One region of the Pseudoalteromonas sp. Angola-4 genome, then DNA from elsewhere that is predicted to be linked to it. Evidence: predicted binding sites of a transcription regulator. Region 1 holds the regulator's gene; each other region holds the start of a gene.
The links. Region 1 encodes LexA, which represses DNA repair genes until DNA is damaged. Its sites were predicted from a motif close to TACTGTATNNNNATACAGTA; they were not measured.
Positions count from the first base shown of each region.

Region 2: a site for LexA is predicted at 1,886-1,905, ahead of PSH48_RS04410 (SulA-like leucine-rich domain-containing protein). Genes of this name have one in related genera too.
Region 3: a site for LexA is predicted at 1,912-1,931, ahead of ruvC (crossover junction endodeoxyribonuclease RuvC). Genes of this name have one in related genera too.

Region 1 covers NZ_JAQREK010000015.1:33,499-36,782, forward strand. Annotated here, with positions in the region: gene PSH48_RS15655 (DUF7218 family protein) at 79-330, opposite strand; gene PSH48_RS15660 (hypothetical protein) at 562-942, shown strand; gene PSH48_RS15665 (PaaI family thioesterase) at 953-1,393, opposite strand; gene lexA (transcriptional repressor LexA) at 1,571-2,188, shown strand; gene coxB (cytochrome c oxidase subunit II) at 2,661-3,284, shown strand, end outside.
Region 2 covers NZ_JAQREK010000002.1:442,254-445,537, reverse strand. Annotated here, with positions in the region: gene PSH48_RS04425 (VC2046/SO_2500 family protein) at 1-282, shown strand, start outside; gene PSH48_RS04420 (DUF6172 family protein) at 473-775, shown strand; gene PSH48_RS04415 (YchJ family protein) at 906-1,385, opposite strand; gene PSH48_RS04410 (SulA-like leucine-rich domain-containing protein) at 1,428-1,862, opposite strand; gene PSH48_RS04405 (tetratricopeptide repeat protein) at 2,147-2,602, opposite strand; gene PSH48_RS04400 (NCS2 family permease) at 2,720-3,284, shown strand, end outside.
Region 3 covers NZ_JAQREK010000026.1:30,045-33,328, forward strand. Annotated here, with positions in the region: gene PSH48_RS19355 (ABC transporter permease) at 1-1,852, shown strand, start outside; gene ruvC (crossover junction endodeoxyribonuclease RuvC) at 1,981-2,505, shown strand; gene ruvA (Holliday junction branch migration protein RuvA) at 2,508-3,125, shown strand; gene ruvB (Holliday junction branch migration DNA helicase RuvB) at 3,133-3,284, shown strand, end outside.

The sequences.
Region 1 (3,284 bases):
TGTCGCAGTTATTCATAAGCTTACTCTAACTTTATAAAAATAATAAAAAGGAGCGGTAAAAAATCAGTGAGGCTGTGTTTAATGCTCACGTAAGGCATTTATTAGCCCTTGTTTGCTCATTTTTGAGCGGCCGCTAATGCCGAGCTCTTTAGCTTTATTGTACAGCTGCTTTTTAGTGCGCTGCTCATACTTTGAGGCTTTGCCGCCTTTAACAGCGGTTTTATGAGTATTGCTATTAGCAATGCGCGCAGCTTTTTGTTTGCTCATGCCTTCATCTCGAAGCGCATCGTATTGATCGTCGTTTTTAATTTGCGGGCCATGATCTACCATAATTGTCCTCCTGAAGCGTTTAATTACGCAGTGTGTGTATAACTTTCATACATAAACGGTAAAATTAAGCGTAACTAGCCTAACCCGTTTTATAAGGCAAATTAGATGCCAATGGCGTTTAAACAGGTATTTTCTATTAATAAAGCCATGTTTAGCGCTTAGTTGATTTGGTATAAAAGTAAAACTGCGTTAAAGTTTGCGATGAAACTATAAGAGGGTAAAAAGCAGACAATGTCGGAAATTCAATTTTTAAATGTAGATCTAGAGCTTGAGTCTAAACAAGATATTAGCGCCCTAGTGGCAGACTTAAAGAAAAACGCGATGGTTTTGCATTATGACAAAGACGAATATCGTCAATTGGCGCGTATTGAAGCCTCAGGTGATATAACCACGCCAGACAAAGCAATCAACCACTTATGTGAATTAATAGAGTCGTGTTCACGTAATGCGCTTAAGCAGTGGCTAAGCTGTTCGCGCAGAACGTTTGATATAGGCTTTGAGTCGGGCACGTCACCTAAGTGTTTTAACCAAGCTCTACATGCAGATACACTACTACGTATATCTGCCATTGGCGCTGGTATGGAAATAACGATTTACCCTATCGAAAAGTAGCCATAGTTAACTATTTGCGCTCGACAACCGCTGCGGTCATTTTTGATACGCAGCAAAGCTCGCCGCGGCTATTGGTTATTTTTATTTCCCATACAGAACTGCGCTTACCAATATGAAATGCACGAGTAACGGCGGTTAAAGTGCCATTTCGAGAGGCCTTTAAGTGGCTGGCGCTAATTTCCTGTCCAACACAATAAAATTTTGTAAAGTCCACTACAAAGTTAGCGGCGTAGCTTGCTACGGTTTCAGCAAGTACCACATTTGCGCCACCATGTACCATACCAATAGGATTATGATGCTCAGGAATAGCAGGCATGGTAGCCACTAGGTAATCATCTCCTATTTCGGTTATTTCTATGCCCATGGTTTTCATCAGCGTGCCTTGGCCGTTTATTCCCTCATCTAACTGTTTGCAAAGCTCTAATGTGATGGGTTGATGCCAAATACTCATAATTACTCCTTTATATTGAAAGCAAATTTATAGCATTTTAAATACTGAACGTCTGCAATTACCTAAAATTTATCCAGGCGCGGTGTATTTAGCTATTTTAAAGCACAATTTAAATTTGCGATTTTTATTTAACTGTATATACTCACAGTTAAATGTACTGTATGGAAAACCAGTTGTATGCGACCATTAACTAAACGCCAAGCTCAAATACTCGAACTAATAAAAGTTTTTATTAAAGACACTGGTATGCCTCCTACACGTGCCGAAATTGCGCAAACACTCGGTTTTAAAAGTGCCAATGCTGCAGAAGAGCACTTAAAAGCGCTTGCCAAAAAAGGTGTTATTAAAATGAAACCAGGCGCAAGCCGTGGTATTCAATTGGTTGAAGAAGAAGAGCCAGAGCAACTAGGTCTGCCATTAATAGGTAGAGTTGCAGCGGGTTCGCCTATTTTGGCGCAAGAACATGTTGAGAGTCACTGTAAAATAGACCCACTCATGTTTAAACCAGCCGCCGACTTTTTACTGCGTGTTAACGGCATGAGTATGAAAGATATAGGTATTATGGATGGTGACTTGCTTGCCGTACACCGTACTCAAACAGCAGAAAACGGCCAAGTTGTGGTTGCACGAGTAGATGAAGACGTAACCGTAAAACGCCTAGAAAAAGCAGGCCGAAAAGTATTATTACACGCCGAAAACGAAGAGTTTACGCCAATTGAAGTAGACCTTGAAAACGAATCGTTTAATATTGAAGGGTTAGCCGTTGGCGTAATAAGAAATGCCGATTGGATGTAATTTTTAACTATTTTTAATTAATATTTATAAATGCGCACTTTTTAGTGTGCATTTTTGTTTTAAAAACAAACCTTCCACCGTCTCAAAACGCCCTAAAATTATTTAGGCTGTAAACTTTTTTTCACTCATACTTTTATCTTCCTAAGCGTGTTACATCCCTTAATTTTGCTCGTATCTTGGCTGTTAAATAACAATTTAATACGCCGTCATTTAGTCAATACTAAAATATCACTTGATTGTTTTTTATACTAAAACTTGCTTGTTGTACGTTTTTTAGCTAATCATTAATGTGCTGGACTAACAATAACTCACAGCTTTTTAGTTATGAGAACACACAATATACACAAACCTTTTGTTGTCCTAGCGATACCAATCAAAAATAAGATTGGTTAAAAAATAAAAATAACGAATTGGCGTTTAAGCCGTATGCCTCTTCGCTTTGCATTCGCAATAGCATCAAAGGAGCCGTCACATGGGTAAACTGACCTCTACCTTGTGGCTTGTGTTGATTATGTTCCCGCAGCAAGTGCTGGCTAATAGCCAATACAATATGCGCAAGGGCGTAACCGATATAAGTAATAATGTATATCAGCTACACATGACCATATTTTTAATATGTTGTGTGATTGGGGTGATAGTGTTCGCAATAATGTTTTGGGCACTGATTCATCACCGTAAATCTAAAGGGGCAGTTCCTGCCCAATTTCATGAAAGTACCAAAGTAGAAATTCTTTGGACTGCCATTCCGTTTGTTATTTTAATTGCCATGGCAATCCCTGCCACTAAAACCCTCATTGCGATGGAAGATGCCAGTAAGGCCGACTTAACCATTAAAATTACAGGGTCACAGTGGAAGTGGCATTATGAATATATGGGCGAAGACGTAGAGTTTTACTCTATTTTATCTACCCCTCAAGACGAAATAGCCAACCTTGCTAATAAAAACCCTAATTACTTACTTGAGGTTGATAAACCTTTAGTACTGCCAATTAATCAAAAGGTGCGTTTTTTAATGACCTCTGATGATGTTATTCACTCTTGGTGGGTCCCCGATTTTGCCGTTAAAAAAGATGCCAACCCGGGGTTTATCAACGAA
Region 2 (3,284 bases), on a different contig from region 1:
ACCATAGGGCAAGAGCACGCGTCGATGATTGTTCAACAAGGCGAGCAAGCAGGTATGAAAGCAATAAAATTAAGCCACTGCTTAAACCCTGAGCCACTAGCGATTAGAGATGACAAGTTACATATCCCTTTAACAGTAATCGATAATTGTGAACTATCAGTACGCAGACGCTTAAATGACACGCACACCGCGCTTGCAAGTCCACAAATGGACGCCGCAGCATTTTATGACGATTTAACTAATGAGGCTATACATAAGCCATTGCTTGTTGCTAACGCATAAAAATAATTTAACACTTGTGCGTTTTAAAAGCCTAAAACACCTTATATTTAATAACCGGTTATGCAATAAAATAGAACAATTCTTTTTTTGTTTAAAAAAAGCATCCACAAATTAAATGCAATTGCTATAATGGCTGCAAATGGTATGACTTGAGTGCCATTATCATTAAATCAAGGTAATTAGGAACGTAATGAAGAAAACATTCACGCTAAATCATGAGAAAATCAAATACCCTCGTATGGTTGATGCTGCAAAGCATGAAGTGAAAAAATATTTGAAAAGAGAGCGCAATAAAACGCTACCTGTTGAAGCTGATTACTGGGCGTTTGACTGTAAGTTTGGCACAAGTGCCGATGATGCCGAAGTTGTTCACGTAGCTGAAATTAACAACAAGATCAGCGAAATCGAAAAGCAGGCGCTTACTTCATTCTATGTTGAGATTTTAGCTAGACCTGCGCAGCGTGAATCGTTCGATCTAGATGATGATGAATAAACCAATAGCAATATTGTAGAAAATGGACCTAGATGGTCCATTTTTTGTTTATGGCAGTTATTAACATGTTTAGTGGTATAGAGTAGCGCTTAAATAAAAAGCTATTTTTATGCTAAGTGTTTAGCTTATTTTATACACTGTGACACTTTTTATATTTTTTACCGCTTGCACATGGGCAGGGGTCGTTTCTGGCAACTTTTATATCGGCGACCGGATTAATAATACCCTCTAAATAACGCCATTCACCGTCCTCTTTTATAAAGTCTGATTTCTCATCCAACTCACAATATAAGTTTTGGTAAAAATAATACGCGTTAAAGGCAACATAACCTCGCTCATCACTTTGCTGCGTATCGCGCACAACTAATTTTACAAAGCGACAGCTATTGGCAAAGTCAGCAATTTCATTTACTGGGTTTTGTGCTTGTTTTTCTTTGGCGTAAGTTTTAAATACATAAGATGCATTTTTTAATGCATAAGCACTAAAGCGCGAACGCATTAGTTGCTCAGGTGTTGCTGGGGTTTTTATATCAAGATGATAAGGCTGGCAACAGTCACCATAATTAAGCTGACTGTTGCATAAGCAAGCGCTAGTACTGGTTACACTCATAAAATACTAATTAACATAAATTAAAAATGTATTTTACCAAGCTTATTGAGTAAGTGATATTGCTGTAGTACTGGTTTTTTTAGTAAAGCAAAATAGCTTAGCGCTTCTTTTGTCTAAATTAAGCGATAAATTAACAAGCTGCTGTTCACTTACTATATCTGTCCAAGTAATAATGGCTGCAAAGTTACCATTATGAAGTGCTGAATTAAGCACATACTCTAAATTTACTAAATGCTTTTGTCTTATTACAAGCAGTTTGCTGGTATCTATAGAGCAGCTATCTAGTAAGGCTTTACTAGGCACATGGTCGGGCGCAATCAGTAAGGTCCACGCGTTAGAGCGATTGTATTGGTGCAACACTTTTAGCATTTCAAACGTAGCAGAAATTTCATCTTCTACTTTTATTAAGTTTACCGACTCACTTTCATTATGTTGTTGGTAGCTTTTAACGGTTCTTACGGTAATTGGCTGTAGCATAGGTCTCACTCACTGGGTTTATATACAGTACACGTATACAGTAGTTTATACAGTTGTTGTGTGCAAGCGTTTTTTTGTTATTTTTTATACAGTTAATGGTTTTAAAAAATAAATAATAAAAATAATACTTTAAAAACAGTGGGTTATAATTTAAGCCGTGTAAGTGAAAGCTGAGGGTGTTTGCAGTACTGTATAAAGTGTAGCAGCGTTATACAGTACTTAAGGGATGGCTATACAGTTATTTTAGTGTGTTTTACAGTGCTTAGCTGTTAGCTATACAGTAGTTAGTCATTTTTTGGGATTAAGTGGGCAAACTGAATTTGGTGGATTTGCTCATACAAACTGGCTGCATAGCACTGAGCGTCTTTAAGACGTTTGGTGTCGATATATTTTCTTAAATCATCTAAAGCAGCGGTTGCCGGTTCATAGCCTTGGCTGCTGGCTAAACTTAACCATGCTGCTGCGTGAAATACGCTTTTTGGTACGCCTTGGCCTTTGACAAAAAATAACCCTAAATAAAACTGGGCGCGATGATTTCCGGCCATTGCGGCAAGGCGCATCCACTTAGCTGCCAACGGTGCTTGGTTATGCTTTAAATAATACAGTGCTTTGTTAAGTGTTGTTTGCTCACTTATATCACTATTGTTTTCAGCGCTGTGGTTTGTAGGCTGTGTTACAAAATCTAAAATATTGTTTAATTGCTGCTCTAAGTCTTGTCCGCTAGGCTGAGTCTTATTCATATATTTTCTTTTTTATAGTTTCTACGTCAACAGTTTAGTATATCGCAAGGTAAAATGTCCTGTTTATACTTAATTTTATGGTAAAATCACGTCACTTTTTACTATCACAAGTCTATTATGCTCGAAGCTCTATTTAAACTCCGCGAAAATAACTCCAATGTGCGACGCGAAAGCATTGCTGGAATCACTACTTTCATTACTATGGTTTACATTGTATTTGTAAACCCTGCAATGCTTGCGGAAGCAGGCATGGATCAAGGTGCTGCATTTGTTGCTACCTGTATTGCGGCTGCTATTGGCTGTTTTATTATGGGATTGTGGGCTAATTACCCTTTAGCACTTGCGCCGGGCATGGGTTTAAACGCATTTTTTACTTACGGTGTTGTACTGGGCATGGGTTATAGCTGGCAAGCTGCATTAGGTGCGGTATTTATGTCTGGTTGTATATTTTTAATATTAAGTTTGTTTAAGGTCAGAGAGTGGATAATTAATGCTATTCCTTTGGTTTTAAAGCAGGCTATTGCCACTGGTATTGGTGCGTTTTTAGCGTTAATTGCGCTTAAAAATGCAGGCATTATTGTTTCAAGCCCAGCTACATTAGTACAGCTTGGCGATATTACTTCGGCAGGTCCTTTATTAGCTATTTTAAGCTTTTTTGTCATTGCTGCTTTGCTTTATCGTG
Region 3 (3,284 bases), on a different contig from region 1:
TATAACGCGGTTTTATGAATGGTTAAAGCCGCAAATGGCTGAAAATCAACGTTGGTATGGCGTAAAAGATAGACAATCACCCATATCAAATAGCTTAAACCGTGCAGAAAGCTTTTTATTACTGGCCGGTTTGCTGGGCATTATTTTGGCTACGGTTGCTATTGCTGTGTCGGCAAAGCGTTATTGTGAGCGCCAATACGACCCCGTAGCAATGATGAAAACACTTGGCGGAAGCCGTGCATTAATTCGTAAAATATATTTTATGCACTTACTCATGGTGTGTGCTTTAGCGGTTATTGTGGGTTTAGCCATAGGCTACGGTTTACAAGAAATAGCCACTGGTTATTTAGCAAAAAGCATGGATATGAGCTTACCTGCCGCCGGGTTTAAACCTTGGCTGGTGGCCATTAGCACAGGGGTTATATGTGCGGTTATGTTCTCTATTAAGCCACTGCTTGATTTATTTGATATTCCACCGCTTAGAGTATTGCGCCGTAATTTAGGCGACAGACTAGCGGTAAGCCGTGTGCACTTAGGTTTAAGCGCGCTTACGGTGTTTTTATTAATGTGGTTATTTAGTAACAACATTAAAATAACGCTTATTTTATTTGTCTCTACGCTTGCTTTGATTGCGGTTTTGTTTGTTATTTCAAAACTAATATTTGGCGGTGGCCGTAAATTAGGCTTAAAACCAGGCAACAGCTGGTCGTTAGCTATTGCCTCTATACAAAAGCGTGCCAACGTAAATGCGGTGCAGCTTATTAGCTTTTCGTTGGCGATAAAATTGCTATTGTTTTTGATTGTGCTTAAAAATGACATGATCTCAGATTGGCAGTCTCAATTACCCGCCGATGCGCCTAATGCATTTTTAGTTAATATTACGCAAAACGAACTTGAGCCTGTAAATAATTACCTAGCAGAGAACGATATTTTAGTATCGGATTTTTATCCAACCATTCGTGGGCGAGTAAATGCGGTAAATGGCGAGCTTGTTGCGCGTAAAGTGTCGTTGCAAGATAACGAGAAAAAAGATGAAGAAGCGCGTTCAGGCATTGGCCGTGAGCTTAATCTAACCTGGCTTGATAATGTGCCAGCCCAAAACGAAATTGTGCAAGGGCAGTGGTTTGGCGAAGGCGCAGTGGGTGAGGCATCGGTTGAGGAGTCTATGCTGGAGCGCCTAGACGTAGAAATAGGCGACACTTTAACATTTTTAATTGGTGCGCAATCATTTGACGCCAAAATTACCAGTGTGCGTAAAGTAAATTGGGCGACGCTAAAACCTAACTTTTTTATTATTTTAAGCCCCGATGTGCTAAAAGATTTTCCGGCAACGTATATTTCATCAGTGCGTATTGAGCCAGAGCAAAAGAAAGCGTTTAGCCAGTTACTGCGCACTTATCCAACCATTACCGCAATCGATGTAGATAACTTTGTTAAGCAAATACAATCAACCATTGAGCAGGTGTCGTTAGCTATTGGCTTTGTGCTTGCTATTGTGGTTTTGTGTGGCGCATTAGTGCTTATATCTCAGGTGCAAGCGAGCCTTGGCGAGCGAATGCAGGAAATAGTAATACTGCGAACTTTAGGCGCCAAAGGGCGGTTAATAAAAAATGCGACGCTTTATGAGTTTTTGCTATTAGGTGGCTTAGCCGGGTTTGTAGCTGCATTATTTAGTGATGTAGCCTTATTGATTGTTCAGCAGCAAATGTTTGATTTAGCCGGTAAATTGCACCCGGCAATTTGGCTAATAGGGCCAGTGTCGGGCGGGGTGTTTGTAGCCGCGCTTGGCTACTTTATGATTGCCTGTAAACTTAAACAAAATACCCAAGGCTTAGTACGTGCTTTAGCCTAAGCTATACTTTTAACGCTAAACGCCCGCACTAAGTTGCGGGCGTTTTTGTTTTTACTCGCCACTGGTAATTTATACAGTGCTCTGGCATTATTACCGTTATTGAAAAATAACAATAATGAGTGTGCTGTTTGGCCATTATTTTAGGGATAGACCCAGGTTCACGTTTAACCGGTTATGGTGTGGTTGCGCATCAAGGCGCTAAATTTACCTATTTAGGAAGCGGGTGCATTAAATTAGCCGAGCATGAGTTCCCCATACGATTAAAAATGATCTACCAAGGGATCACGCAAATAATAGAGCAGTTCTCCCCCGAAACCTTTGCCATAGAAAAAGTATTTATGGCGCATAACCCGGATGCCGCGCTAAAACTGGGCCAAGCCCGAGGAGCCGCCATAGTGGGAGCCTCTATGGCCGACTTACCCGTATTTGAATACTCAGCACGGCAAATTAAACAAGCCGTGGTAGGTAATGGCGGCGCCGATAAGTCGCAAGTGCAACACATGGTAAAAAATATTTTAAAATTACCTGGCACACCGCAAGCCGATGCGGCCGATGCGCTTGCCATTGCAATTTGCCATGCGCACTCAGAACAAAATTTAATAAAACTAGCGGGTAGCGCAAGCAAAACCGTTAGAGGACGTTTAAGGAAATAATTATGATTGGCCGTTTAAATGGCACGTTAGTTGAAAAGCAACCGCCCGAAATTTTATTAGAAGTAAGCGGCGTAGGCTACGAAGTACAAATGCCCATGACCTGTTTTTACGACTTACCCAATATTGGCGAAAACGCCATCGTGTACACGCACTTTGTAGTACGCGAAGACGCACAACTATTATTTGGCTTTAATAATAAAACCGAACGCGCGCTTTTTAGAGAACTATTAAAAGCAAATGGTGTGGGCCCTAAACTAGGCCTAGCAATATTGTCGGGCATGTCGGCGCAACAATTTGTCAGTTGCGTAAACAACGAAGATGCCACAACATTGGTTAAATTACCGGGTGTGGGTAAAAAAACCGCTGAGCGTTTAGTGCTAGAAATGAAAGACCGCTTAAAAGATTGGGGTAACGATTTATTTACGCCATATAGCGATAATGCCGTTATAGAGCCTCCTAGCGATGCAACAATTGCCAATAATGCTGCAGACGATGCCGTATCGGCACTTGTTGCGCTTGGTTATAAATTGCCACAGGCGCAAAAAGCAGTAAAATCGGTAAGTAAACCCGATATGTCTACTGAGGTTCTTATTAAAGAATCTTTAAAATCAATGTTGTGAGTAACCCATGATTGAAGCTGATCGTTTAATTGACGCGAGCGAAAAAACCAACGAAGACACCATAGACCGCGCAATAAGGCCCAAGCTTTTAGCCGACTACAAAGGTCAGCCGCATGTTAAGCAGCAAATGGAAATATTTATTGAGGCAGCGCGCAGCCG